2 regions of the Bradyrhizobium nivariense genome follow, and region 2 is predicted to be linked to the other one. Evidence: predicted binding sites of a transcription regulator. Region 2 holds the regulator's gene; the other holds the start of a gene.
What was found. Region 2 encodes LexA, which represses DNA repair genes until DNA is damaged. Its sites were predicted from a motif close to TGTTCNNNNTGTGTTCNG; they were not measured.
Positions count from the first base shown of each region.

Region 1: QCM77_RS28725 (helicase-related protein) is a predicted target of LexA. The motif match lies at 1,412-1,429, and genes of this name have one in related genera.

Region 1 is NZ_JARWCR020000042.1:69,811-75,193, reverse strand. It holds gene QCM77_RS28730 (DUF3108 domain-containing protein) at 289-1,098, shown strand; gene QCM77_RS28725 (helicase-related protein) at 1,693-5,178, shown strand; gene QCM77_RS28720 (RNA-binding S4 domain-containing protein) at 5,201-5,383, shown strand, end outside.
Region 2 is NZ_JARWCR020000023.1:13,600-18,982, reverse strand. It holds gene QCM77_RS20220 (alpha-hydroxy acid oxidase) at 1-124, shown strand, start outside; gene QCM77_RS20215 (HAD family hydrolase) at 133-765, shown strand; gene QCM77_RS20210 (hypothetical protein) at 847-1,125, shown strand; gene QCM77_RS20205 (molybdopterin molybdotransferase MoeA) at 1,353-2,564, shown strand; gene lexA (transcriptional repressor LexA) at 2,741-3,442, shown strand; gene QCM77_RS20195 (hypothetical protein) at 4,034-4,468, shown strand; gene QCM77_RS20190 (GAF domain-containing protein) at 4,694-5,383, shown strand, end outside.

The sequences.
Region 1 (5,383 bases), on a different contig from region 2:
GCGGAATGGGCGGAAGGAGGTGCGCGCTTCTGACCCGCCCCGATCACCAAAACGGCAATGTTTAAAACGCCTTACCATCACATAAAGGGCGTATTCGCGCCCGAAGTATCAGGTGCGGTTCCGCGTCCTGATACGCCCGGACACATTGCTTGCCGCGGTTTTTGGCTTAAGTAACAGCCGTTCGCGCCCCGATTGGATTGTTTCGTGCTCACAACGCCTCATCTCGCGCCCGGCCTGCGCTCGACGGAGCCGCGCGCGGCCGCTCCGCGCTTTGCCGGCCGGCTGGTCCTGGCGGCCCTTGGCGGGCTGGCCTTGGCGTGGGCGGCGGAGCCTGCGGCGGCGCAAGGCAAGCTCGAGGCGCAATATGAGGCGACGCTGGCGGGCATTCCGGTCGGCAAGGGCGCTTGGAATATCGAGATCCAGGACGATGTGTTCGCGGCCGCGGCCTCCGGCGGCACCTCGGGGCTGCTGAAATCGTTCGCGGGCGGGTCCGGCACCGGCGCCTCGCAGGGCCGCGTGGTCAACGGCGCGCTGGTCGCGACCGGCTACCAGGCCTCCACCACCACCTCGAAGAAGACCGAAGAGATCCGCATCACGCTCGACAAGGGCAATGTGAAGGAGTTTGGCATCGTGCCGGAGCCGCCGGTCGATCCCGACCGCATCGTCGTCACCGACGCGCACCGCCGCGGCGTCTGGGACCCGATGACGGCCTCGCTGCTGCGCGTGCCCGGCACCGGCGACCCCGTGACGCCGGACGCCTGCCACAACTCGGCGCCGGTGTTCGACGGCCGCATGCGCTACGAGCTCAAGCTCGATTTCAAGCGCATGGAAACCGTGAAGGCGGAGAAGGGCTATCACGGCCCGGTCGTGGTCTGCTCGCTGTTTTTCGTGCCCGTGGCCGGCTACATCCCCGACCGCCCCGTGATCAAATACCTCGCCGCCCAGCGCAACATCGAGGTCGCTTTCGCGCCGGTGGCTGGCACGCGCATCCTGGTCCCGTTCTGGCTGAAAGTGCCGACGCCGCTCGGGCCGGCCATGCTGGAAGCAACCTCCTTCATCACTGCCGCAGCGCCGCCGCGGGTCGCGAAGACGCAGTAAGCCTGGCGCCCCGCGCCGCGCTGACCCTCCCTTTTTGCAAAAAAGAACACAAGCGATTTCAAATACTTACCTACTGTGCATGGGGTTGTTTTCGCGCTTTTTGTTTGAAAAGGGTCGAGGGCCGGGAATCCATTTGACTCCTCCCCGATTCTGATTCGACTCCGCGCCGTCCCCAGCTTTAAGGAATCTGGCACCGAAACGTCGCTTGTGCGGCGGGGCAAAACTCCATCTAGTGCGCAGACAATAAGTCTCCCGCGACATGTTGCGTGAACGGAACAGGACTCATCGGGGAGTCAGCGATTCGGCCGCGATTCGTTCTCAACTCGTTCCGAAACTTAAAGCCAACGGGAAAAGCGTCGCAAAGTGAGACAGTTGCGCGAGGTTTGGGGAGTGCCGCCTTCTCCGCCGTCATGCCCCGGCCTGACCGGGGCATCCAGTACGCCGCGCCATCTCGGTTTGATCTGCGCCGCCTCTGGAATACTGGATCGCCCGGTCGAGCCGGGCGATGACAGCAGTGTGTGAGGTCGGCGCTTCACGCCGCCGCCCCAAAACAGCACTGACATTCGCCCCAATCGCCACTACCTAATCCCCCAGATGCCCTTTTCCTCCTCCCCCTTCGCTTCCGAGCGGCTTCCCGGCGCCGGCGTCACTGCGGTGCTCGGACCGACCAACACCGGCAAGACCCATCTCGCCATCGAGCGGATGCTCGCGCATCCCTCCGGCATGATCGGGCTGCCGCTGCGCCTGCTCGCGCGCGAGGTCTACAACAAGATCGCCGCGCGGGTCGGCCCCGACGCCGTCGCGCTTGTTACCGGCGAGGAGAAGATCAAGCCGAAGAGCCCGCGCTACTGGGTCTCGACCGTCGAGGCGATGCCGCGGGATCTCGACGTCTCGTTCCTCGCCGTCGACGAGGTGCAGATCGCCTCCGATCTCGAACGCGGCCACGTCTTCACCGACCGCATCCTCAACCGCCGCGGCCGCGACGAGACGCTGCTGCTGGGCGCCGCGACAATGCGTCCGATCATCGAGCGGCTGCTGCCGGGCGTCTCCATGATCACGCGGCCGCGGCTGTCGCAGCTGGAATTCGCCGGCGACCGCAAGATCACGCGGCAGCCGCGCCGTACCGCCATCGTCGCTTTCTCGGCCGACGAGGTCTATGCCATCGCCGAGCTGATCCGCCGCCAGCATGGCGGCGCTGCCGTGGTGCTGGGATCGCTCAGCCCGCGCACGCGCAATGCGCAGGTGGCGATGTTCCAGAACGGCGAGGTCGACTACCTCGTCGCCACCGACGCTGTCGGCATGGGCCTCAATCTCGACGTCGACCACGTTGCCTTTGCCTCCGACCGCAAGTTCGACGGCTACCAGTTCCGCCGGCTGACGCCGTCCGAATTCGCCCAGATCGCCGGCCGCGCCGGCCGCGCCACCCGCAACGGCACCTTCGGCACCACCGGCCGCTGCGCGCCGTTCGAGCCCGAGCTCGTCAATGCGCTGCAGAACCACACCTTCGACCCCGTGAAGGTTTTGCAATGGCGCAATTCCAAGCTGGATTTCGCCTCCCTCGGCGCGCTCCAGGTGTCCCTGAACCTGGCCCCCGGCCATGAGGCGCTGACGCGCGCGCCGATCGCCGAGGACATGCGCGTGCTCGACCACGCCGCCCGCGACGTCGAGGTACGCGATGTCGCGCATGGCAAGGATGCGGTGGAACGGCTGTGGGAGGCCTGCCAGATCCCGGACTACCGAAAATTGTCGCCGGCCGCCCATGCCGAGCTGGTCACCACGCTGTACGGCTTCCTGATGCGGAAGGGATGCATCCCCGACGCCTGGTTCAGGACCCAGATCGACCAGGCCGACCGCGTCGACGGCGATATCGACACGCTGTCGGCCCGGATCGCGCAGATTCGCACCTGGACCTTCGTCGCCAACCGCCCCGACTGGCTGAAAGACCCCGAACGCTGGCAGGGGATCGCGCGGGAGATCGAAAATAAATTATCGGATGCGCTCCATGAACGCTTGACTGAGCGTTTCGTTGATCGCCGGACCAGTGTATTGATGCGCCGCCTGCGGGAGAACACGAGCTTGAATACGGAAATCGGCAAGACCGGCGAAGTCATCGTCGAAGGCCATGTCATCGGCCGCCTCGACGGCTTCACCTTTGCACCGGATGCGGCGGAAGCCGGCTCCGATGCGAAAGCGTTGCAGGCTGCAGCGCAGGCCGTGCTCGCCGGCGAGATCAACGCGCGCGCCGAAAAGCTCGGCAACGCGCCGGACGAGCAGTTCGTGCTGACCTCGGAAGGCATCATCCGCTGGACCGGCGACGCCGTGGCGCGGCTGTCTGCCGCAGAGGAGGCGCTGCATCCGCGCATCCGCATCATCTCCGACGAACGCCTGACGGGCGGCCCCCGCGACAAGGTGCAGGCCCGGCTCGACCTCTGGCTCAAGACGCATGTCGAAAAGCTGCTCGGGCCGATGTTCGAGCTCAGCAAGGCCGAGGACGTCACCGGCATCGCCCGCGGCATCGCCTATCAGCTCGTCGAGGCGCTCGGCGTGCTGGAGCGCCAGAAGATCGCCAACGAGCTGAAGGACCTCGACCAGCCCTCGCGCGCCGTCCTGCGCAAATACGGCGTCCGCTTCGGCGCCTATCACATCTATTTCCCCGGCCTGCTCAAGCCGGCCGGGCGTGCGCTGGCCGCGCTGCTCTGGGCGCTGAAGCAGGACAATGTCGATCCCTCCGCGCTGTCGGGCGCGCAGCATCTGGCAAGTTCCGGCCGCACCTCGTTCCCGGTCGACAAGCAGCTGCCGCGCGATGCCTATCGCGTGCTCGGCTACAAGCAGGCTGGCGAGCGCGCCGTGCGCGTCGACATCCTGGAACGTCTTGCCGATCTGATCCGTCCGGCGCTGGCCTGGCGCGAGAACGCATCCGGCGAAAAGCCCGCCGGCGCGTTCGACGGCCGCAGCTTTGTCGTGACGCAGGCGATGACGTCGCTCACCGGCTCGGCCGGCGAAGACTTCGCGTCCGTGCTGCGCGCGCTCGGCTATCGCATGGACAAGCGTCCGCCGCTGCCGGCGAAGCCGGTTGCGGCTGTTGCCGAGGCGCCTGTTGCTGAAGCCGGTGCTGAGGCTCCGGCCGAGGCGGCACCAACCGAAATGCAGGTCGAGGATGCCGCCGAGCCTGCGGATTCCGCGATCGAAGCCGCCGCCGAGCCTGTTACCGTCGAAGACGCGCCCGGGATGGAGCAGCACGACGAGCCCGCGCACGGCGAGCCCGCGCTCGAGGCTTCCCCGGAGGCGCCCGTCACGCCGGAAGACGCTCCCGGCATCGCGCCACCGGCCGAAGAAGCTGCGGTCTCCGCTGAAGCTGCCGAAGCCGCTCCCGCCGAAACCGCTCCCGCCGAAACCGCGCCTGCCGAAACCGCGCCTGCCGAAACCGCGTCTGCAGAGACTGCTGCAACCGAAGCCGCTGCGTCGGCCGACGCCGCTGCGCCCGTTGAGGCCGCGGCCACGCCCACTGAGCCCGAGCTCATCGAGGTCTGGCGTCCGGGCGGCCGTCACGACGATCGCAAGCCGCGCCACGAGCGCCATCGCAACCAGCGTCATCACCAGCCGCGTCCGCAGGCCGGTGCTGAAGCAGGCGCCGCGGCGCCTGCCGAAGGTGAAGCCGCGCAGGCCGCCGACGGCGAGAAGCGCGGCGAGCGTCATCGCCATGGCGGCGGTCATCGTCGGGATTCTGGTCGCGATGGCGGCAGAGACTTCCGCAAGCCGCGCGAAGGTGGCGGCGAAGGTGCGCCGCGTCCCGAGGGGCGCGACGACAAGAACCGCAGCTTCCAAGGTAGAGATCAAGGCAAGGACCGCGACAACAAGGATCGCGATCGCAACAAGGGCAAGTTCGGCGGCGATCGCGACAAGGGCCGCGACAACCGTGGCCGCGACCGCGACAAGGGCCGCGACCGCCAGGGCGGGCCGTCGCTGCGCCCCTACGCATCGAGCGCCAACCCCCGCGAGCGCGATCGTCCGGTCGATCCGAACTCGCCGTTCGCAAAGCTCGCTGCGCTGAAAGAGCAACTGTCCGGCCGTAAGGAGTGAGCCCACGACCGAGCGGCAGCGCATCGACAAATGGCTGTGGCACGCGCGGGTGGTGAAGGCGCGCACCTCCGCCGCCGAGCTTGTCGAGTCCGGCCATGTTCGCGTCAACGGCGCACGCGAGAAATCGCCGGGGCATGCGATCAAGATCGGCGACGTGCTCACCATCGCGCTCGATCGCACCGTGCGCGTCTTGAAAGTTGCAGCC
Region 2 (5,383 bases):
CCTCTTGGGTGCGACCTCGTTCGCCGAGGTCGACAAATCCTGCCTGCATGCAGCGACCGCAACCAACGCGCCGAGCGTGTTCAGCGCGTTTCCGCTGTTCGACCACGAGCCATATCGATACTGAGTGAAAGGATGCAGGTGACATCGCTCTCTCCCGGCAGCGCGGATGCGCTTCTGTTCGATCTCGGCCGCGTGGTGCTCGACATCGATTTCTCCAAGGCGATCGCCTGCTGGGCGGGACATGCCGGCTGCAAGCCCGAATCCATCGTCGCGCGCTATGTGGGGGACAGCGAAGCCTATCGGCTGCATGAGGTGGGCAAGATCAGCGACGAGGACTATTTCGCCTCATTGCGAGCCTCGCTCGGAATCGGCATTTCGGACGCGCAGTTCCTGGAAGGCTGGAACGCGATCTTCGCCGGCGAAATGCCTGACATCGCCGAGCTGTTGCCGCGGGCGGCGAAGCAGATGCCGCTCTACGCCTTCTCCAACACCAACCGGCCGCACGTGGACTATTTCTCGCAGGAATATGCCGATCTCCTCGGCCATTTCCGCGAGCTGTATTTGTCGTCCAGCATCGGCCTGCGCAAGCCGGATGCCGAGGCCTTCGACCACGTCATCGCTGCGATCGGCGTACCCGCCGGGCGTATCGTGTTCTTCGACGATCTTGCTGAAAACATCGAGGGAGCGCGGGCGCGCGGCTTGACGGCGGTCCATGTGACCTCGCCGCGTGACGTCGGGAACGCATTGAAGGCATTGGGTATCTGACGACAATCCGCCGTCGCGAAACCCAGGAGGCACGGCCCCGTCGGAACTAATTTTGACGAAGCTGAGGAACCCGATCACTTTGTGCATTTTTATACCGAGTTCCGGGAACGGAATACCGGGTTCCGGACTCTAGAGTCCGTCGGGATCTCTACGGACGGACGCATCATCGTGTTGGGCAAAACCTACCTCACCAAGCAGGCATCTCTTCTTCTTGAATTCGCCAGGACAACTTCAGACTCGGACCTTTCGGCCAAGCTTGTGCGCAAGGCCGCCGACCTGAAATCCCAGGCCGATCCGCTCCCCGACAAGGATCAGGGGCCGAAAGCGCCCGACGTAAGTCCCGGGCAGATAGAGAGCTGATCGATGCTGGCCGTGGCGCTCGTCATTCTCGTTTTTGCCATGGCCACTCTTCTGCCGATCTGCCTCGTTCTCTGGACCATGCCTCGCCGGGCTTGATCATGCCTTCCAGAACAATGTGAAGCAGCGGGATGAATTGCGCCCGCTCAGCTGTTTTTGCCTCTGCGCCCGCGCTCGGCTAGAAGACTTGCGGAACATTCGCCCGAACGTGCCGAGCAGGAGTTTTCGCCGTGGCCTTGATGCCGGTTTCTGACGCGCTTGCCGCGGTGCTGGCGAGTGCAGAGCCGCTGCCCGAAGAGATGGTTTCCCTCGACGAAGCCTACCATCGCGTGCTCGCGCGCGACGTCGCAGCGCGGCGTACGCAGCCGCCGCAGGCGATGTCGGCGATGGACGGCTACGCCGTGCGCGCAGCTGACGCCGCGACGATCGATTCGAAGCTCACCGTCATCGGCGAGGTCGCAGCGGGTCGGCCGTTCGCGGGAACGGTCGGCGCCGGCGAGGCCGTGCGGATCTTCACCGGCGGCGTCGTTCCCGACGGCGCCAACGCCGTCGTGATCCAGGAGGACACGGTCGCTGATGGCAAGCGCATCACGATCAAGGAAGCCGCGATCGCAGGACGGCACATCCGGCCCGCCGGCGTCGATTTCCGCGAGGGCGACGTGCTCCTGCGCACGGGAATCCGCCTCACCGAGCGTGACCTCGCGCTCGCCGCCGGGATGAATCATCCGCATCTTCCCGTTTGCCGGCGTCCGAAGGTCGCGATTCTCGCCACCGGCGACGAGCTGGTGATGCCGGGCGCCACGCCTGGTCACGGCCAGATCGTCTATTCCAACGGCTACGCCCTGCATGCGCTCGCCCGCAGCGAGGGCGCCCAGACCATCGACCTCGGTATTGCCGCCGACACACTGGAGGCCACCACCGCCGGCATCCGCCGCGCCCGCGAGAGCGACGCCGACATCCTGATCACGACCGGCGGCGCATCGGTCGGCGACCACGATCTGGTCCAGCAGGCGCTGAGGGACGAAGGTATCGCGATGGCGTTCTGGAAGATCGCGATGCGGCCGGGCAAGCCGATGATGCATGGACGGCTCGGCGCAATGGGCGTGATCGGCCTGCCGGGCAATCCCGTGTCGTCCTATGTGTGCGCCTTCCTGTTCATGGTGCCGCTGATTCGCGCCCTGTCGGGCCGTTCGGTGATTCACCATCGCCGTGAGCGCGCCGCGCTCGGCCGCGACGTCGGCGCCAACGACCAGCGCGAGGACTATCTGCGCGCGCGCCTGGAGGAGCGCGACGACGGCACGCGCATCGCCCTTCCCGTCAGTCATCAGGACTCTTCGCTGCTTGCGAATCTCGCTGCGGCACAGGTACTTCTCGTGCGCGCACCGTTCGCGCCGAAGGCTGAAGCCGGCACGCCCTGCGAGGTGTTGCGGCTCCCCGTCTGAGTGCCTCGAGAATGCGGGTTCCGCGAACTTCGCTCTGTTCACGGTAAATTAAGCAGTTGCGGAACACATATCGAACATATAGTGTCCGTTCATGATTTGTTTCGAGCGTGTAGCGGCTTATTGCTGAATTCAGCGTCTCGGAATCGAACGGCATCAATCGGGGGACTTTGGTCGAGATGTTAACGCGCAAACAATACGAGCTTCTGCGGTTCATCAATGAACGTCTGAAGGAAAGCGGCGTGCCCCCTTCCTTCGACGAGATGAAGGATGCGCTCGACCTGCGCTCGAAGTCGGGTATCCATCGCCTGATCACGGCGCTCGAGGAGCGCGGCTTCATCCGGCGCCTGCCCAACCGCGCCCGTGCGATTGAAGTCATCAAGCTGCCCGAGCTCCAGGCAGCCGCCGGCAGCCGCCGCGGCTTCACGCCGAGCGTCATCGAGGGCAATCTCGGCAAGGTGCGCGCGAGCTCCAGCCTGTCTGCGGACGAGGGCGAGCGTCCCGTTGCGGTGCCGGTGATGGGCCGCATCGCGGCCGGCACGCCGATCGAGGCGTTGCAGACCCGCAGCCACACTATCAGCGTACCGCCCGACATGCTCGGCTCGGGCGAGCACTACGCGCTCGAAGTGCGCGGCGATTCCATGGTCGAGGCCGGCATCCTCGACGGCGACATGGCGCTGATCCAGCGCAACGAGAGCGCCGATACCGGCGACATCGTGGTGGCGCTGATCGACGACGAGGAAGCGACCCTCAAGCGCTTCCGCCGCCGCGGCGCCTCGATCGCGCTCGAGCCCGCCAACGCGGCCTATGAGGTACGTATCCTGCCGCCGAACCGGGTGAAGATTCAGGGCAAGCTGATCGGGCTGTACCGGAAGTACTGATACCGGGAGTCCTTGATACCGGGAGTCCTTGGCGCCGCGCGCGCTTCCGATCGGCAGCCCGATCAGAGATTGGAGCGGATCATTGTCCGCTCGGGCTGGATAGTCTTTCTGGTTCCGCACAGATTATCCGGGCCCACCTCCGGCGCTAGATCCTCGATACGCCGCACGAAGCACCCAGGGGCTTCGCGGCCTTCAGGTTCGAGGAGAAGTCATGCGCAAAATCATTCTGAGCACAGTTGCGGCGGCGCTGATCGCAGCATCAGCGTCGCCAGCATTTGCCGCACAATCGCGTCACCATGTCCGCAAGGAAACAGCGGTCAGCGATCAAGTCCGCAACGCGCGGAATGCGATCGCGCAACCGTCGCAGCCAGGCTGGCAATATTCGGGCTGGTCGGCGTCCGCAGGGCGTTGACACGCGCCTCCCGAATGCATCGCAGCAGCCTTTGTTCCTAAAAGATAATGTGATCGCGGCTTGCGGAAACCAGCCGCAGATTTGCCCACAACCAAGTAGAGTTTTGCGTGTTTCCACTCTGATAGAGGCCTGCGCCTCGATAAGAGACGCGGGCGCTATCCCAGCCTGAGGAGCACCCGATGTGTGACTACAGCCTGCATGCCGTCGCGTCGCGTCCCGCCGAAGTCGGCGAGACGATCGTCACGACAAGCTTCCGCGGCACCTCGACGCGTGGTTTTGCGTCCGCAGCCGATCCGACCGTGGCCGTCTGCCTGCTGCCGGGAACGGAGCTCGCCTTCACCGACAACGTCCGCTACGACAATCGCTGGATCTGGACGCGTACCATCAATTCCCGCGTCGGCAAGTTCGGCAAGATCGATCCGCACATTCCCGACCGCCATCATGATGCGATTGAATTCCCCGACGGCAAATACGTGCTGGTGACTCAGCTCGTCGAGGGCCAGCAGGCAACCGTGCTGCAACTGCCGGTGACCCAGCCGGTCACTGATCGCGAGCACAAGCCGGAGATCATCGCCGACAGGCAGCCGACGGTCACCCGCCTGCCGATCGGCTGACACAGCCGCCCTCCGGCCGAGAGGTTGGAGGCCAGGATTGAATTGCCATCGCCGGCCGTGGCCGGCGAGATGGTGCGGTCGCGTCCAGCGAAATCCGATCGGATTGATCAAGCCGCTGCGCCTCTGCGCAGCACGAAGTTTGAGCCGCCCTGCCTGAATTATGAACGTCCGCTTCGCAGCCAAATGACCGATGCTGTCAAGGGCTTGAGACGGCGGACACGCTCGATGAAAACCTTCCTTCGCGTCGTTGAACTCTGGGTACCCGACCGGACGCGCATGCGGCTGGAATTTGGTGGCGGCCTCTACGGCGAAGGGCTGTCCGCGTTCAAGGCCGTCAGCGAAGAGTTGCACTTCGGATATGACGAGGGACTTCCGGGCAAGGCCTGGGCCTCGGGCCACCCCGAAATCCTCACCAGATTCGCCAATTCCTATTTCAAACGGACCGATCAGGCGCTCGTAGCCGGCCTCACCTGCGGCGTCGCGGTACCGGTGTTTGCAGGCGAATTCCTCCAGGCCGTCATCGTGCTGTTCTGCGGCGACGGCAAAGCGCATGTCGGCGCGATCGAGCTCTGGCACAACGACCCTGATGTCTCCCACGAGATGGGGCTCGTCGACGGCTATTACGGCACCGCCGATATGTTCGAGTTCAACTCTCGCCACACCAAATTTCCTCGCGGCTTTGGCCTGCCTGGACGCACCTGGAAGGCGGGCCTGCCGCTGATCATCAAGGACCTGCACGACGCCAGGAGCTTCCTGCGCTGGGAGGACGCGGCCAAGGTCGGGATCAATCTCGGCGTGGGCGTGCCCTATCGGACCGGCACGGACCAGACCTGGGTCCTGACATTCCTCTCGGCGCAGGCCACGCCGATTGCGCGACGCTTCGAGATCTGGGTCCCGAACCAGATCCGCTCGGCG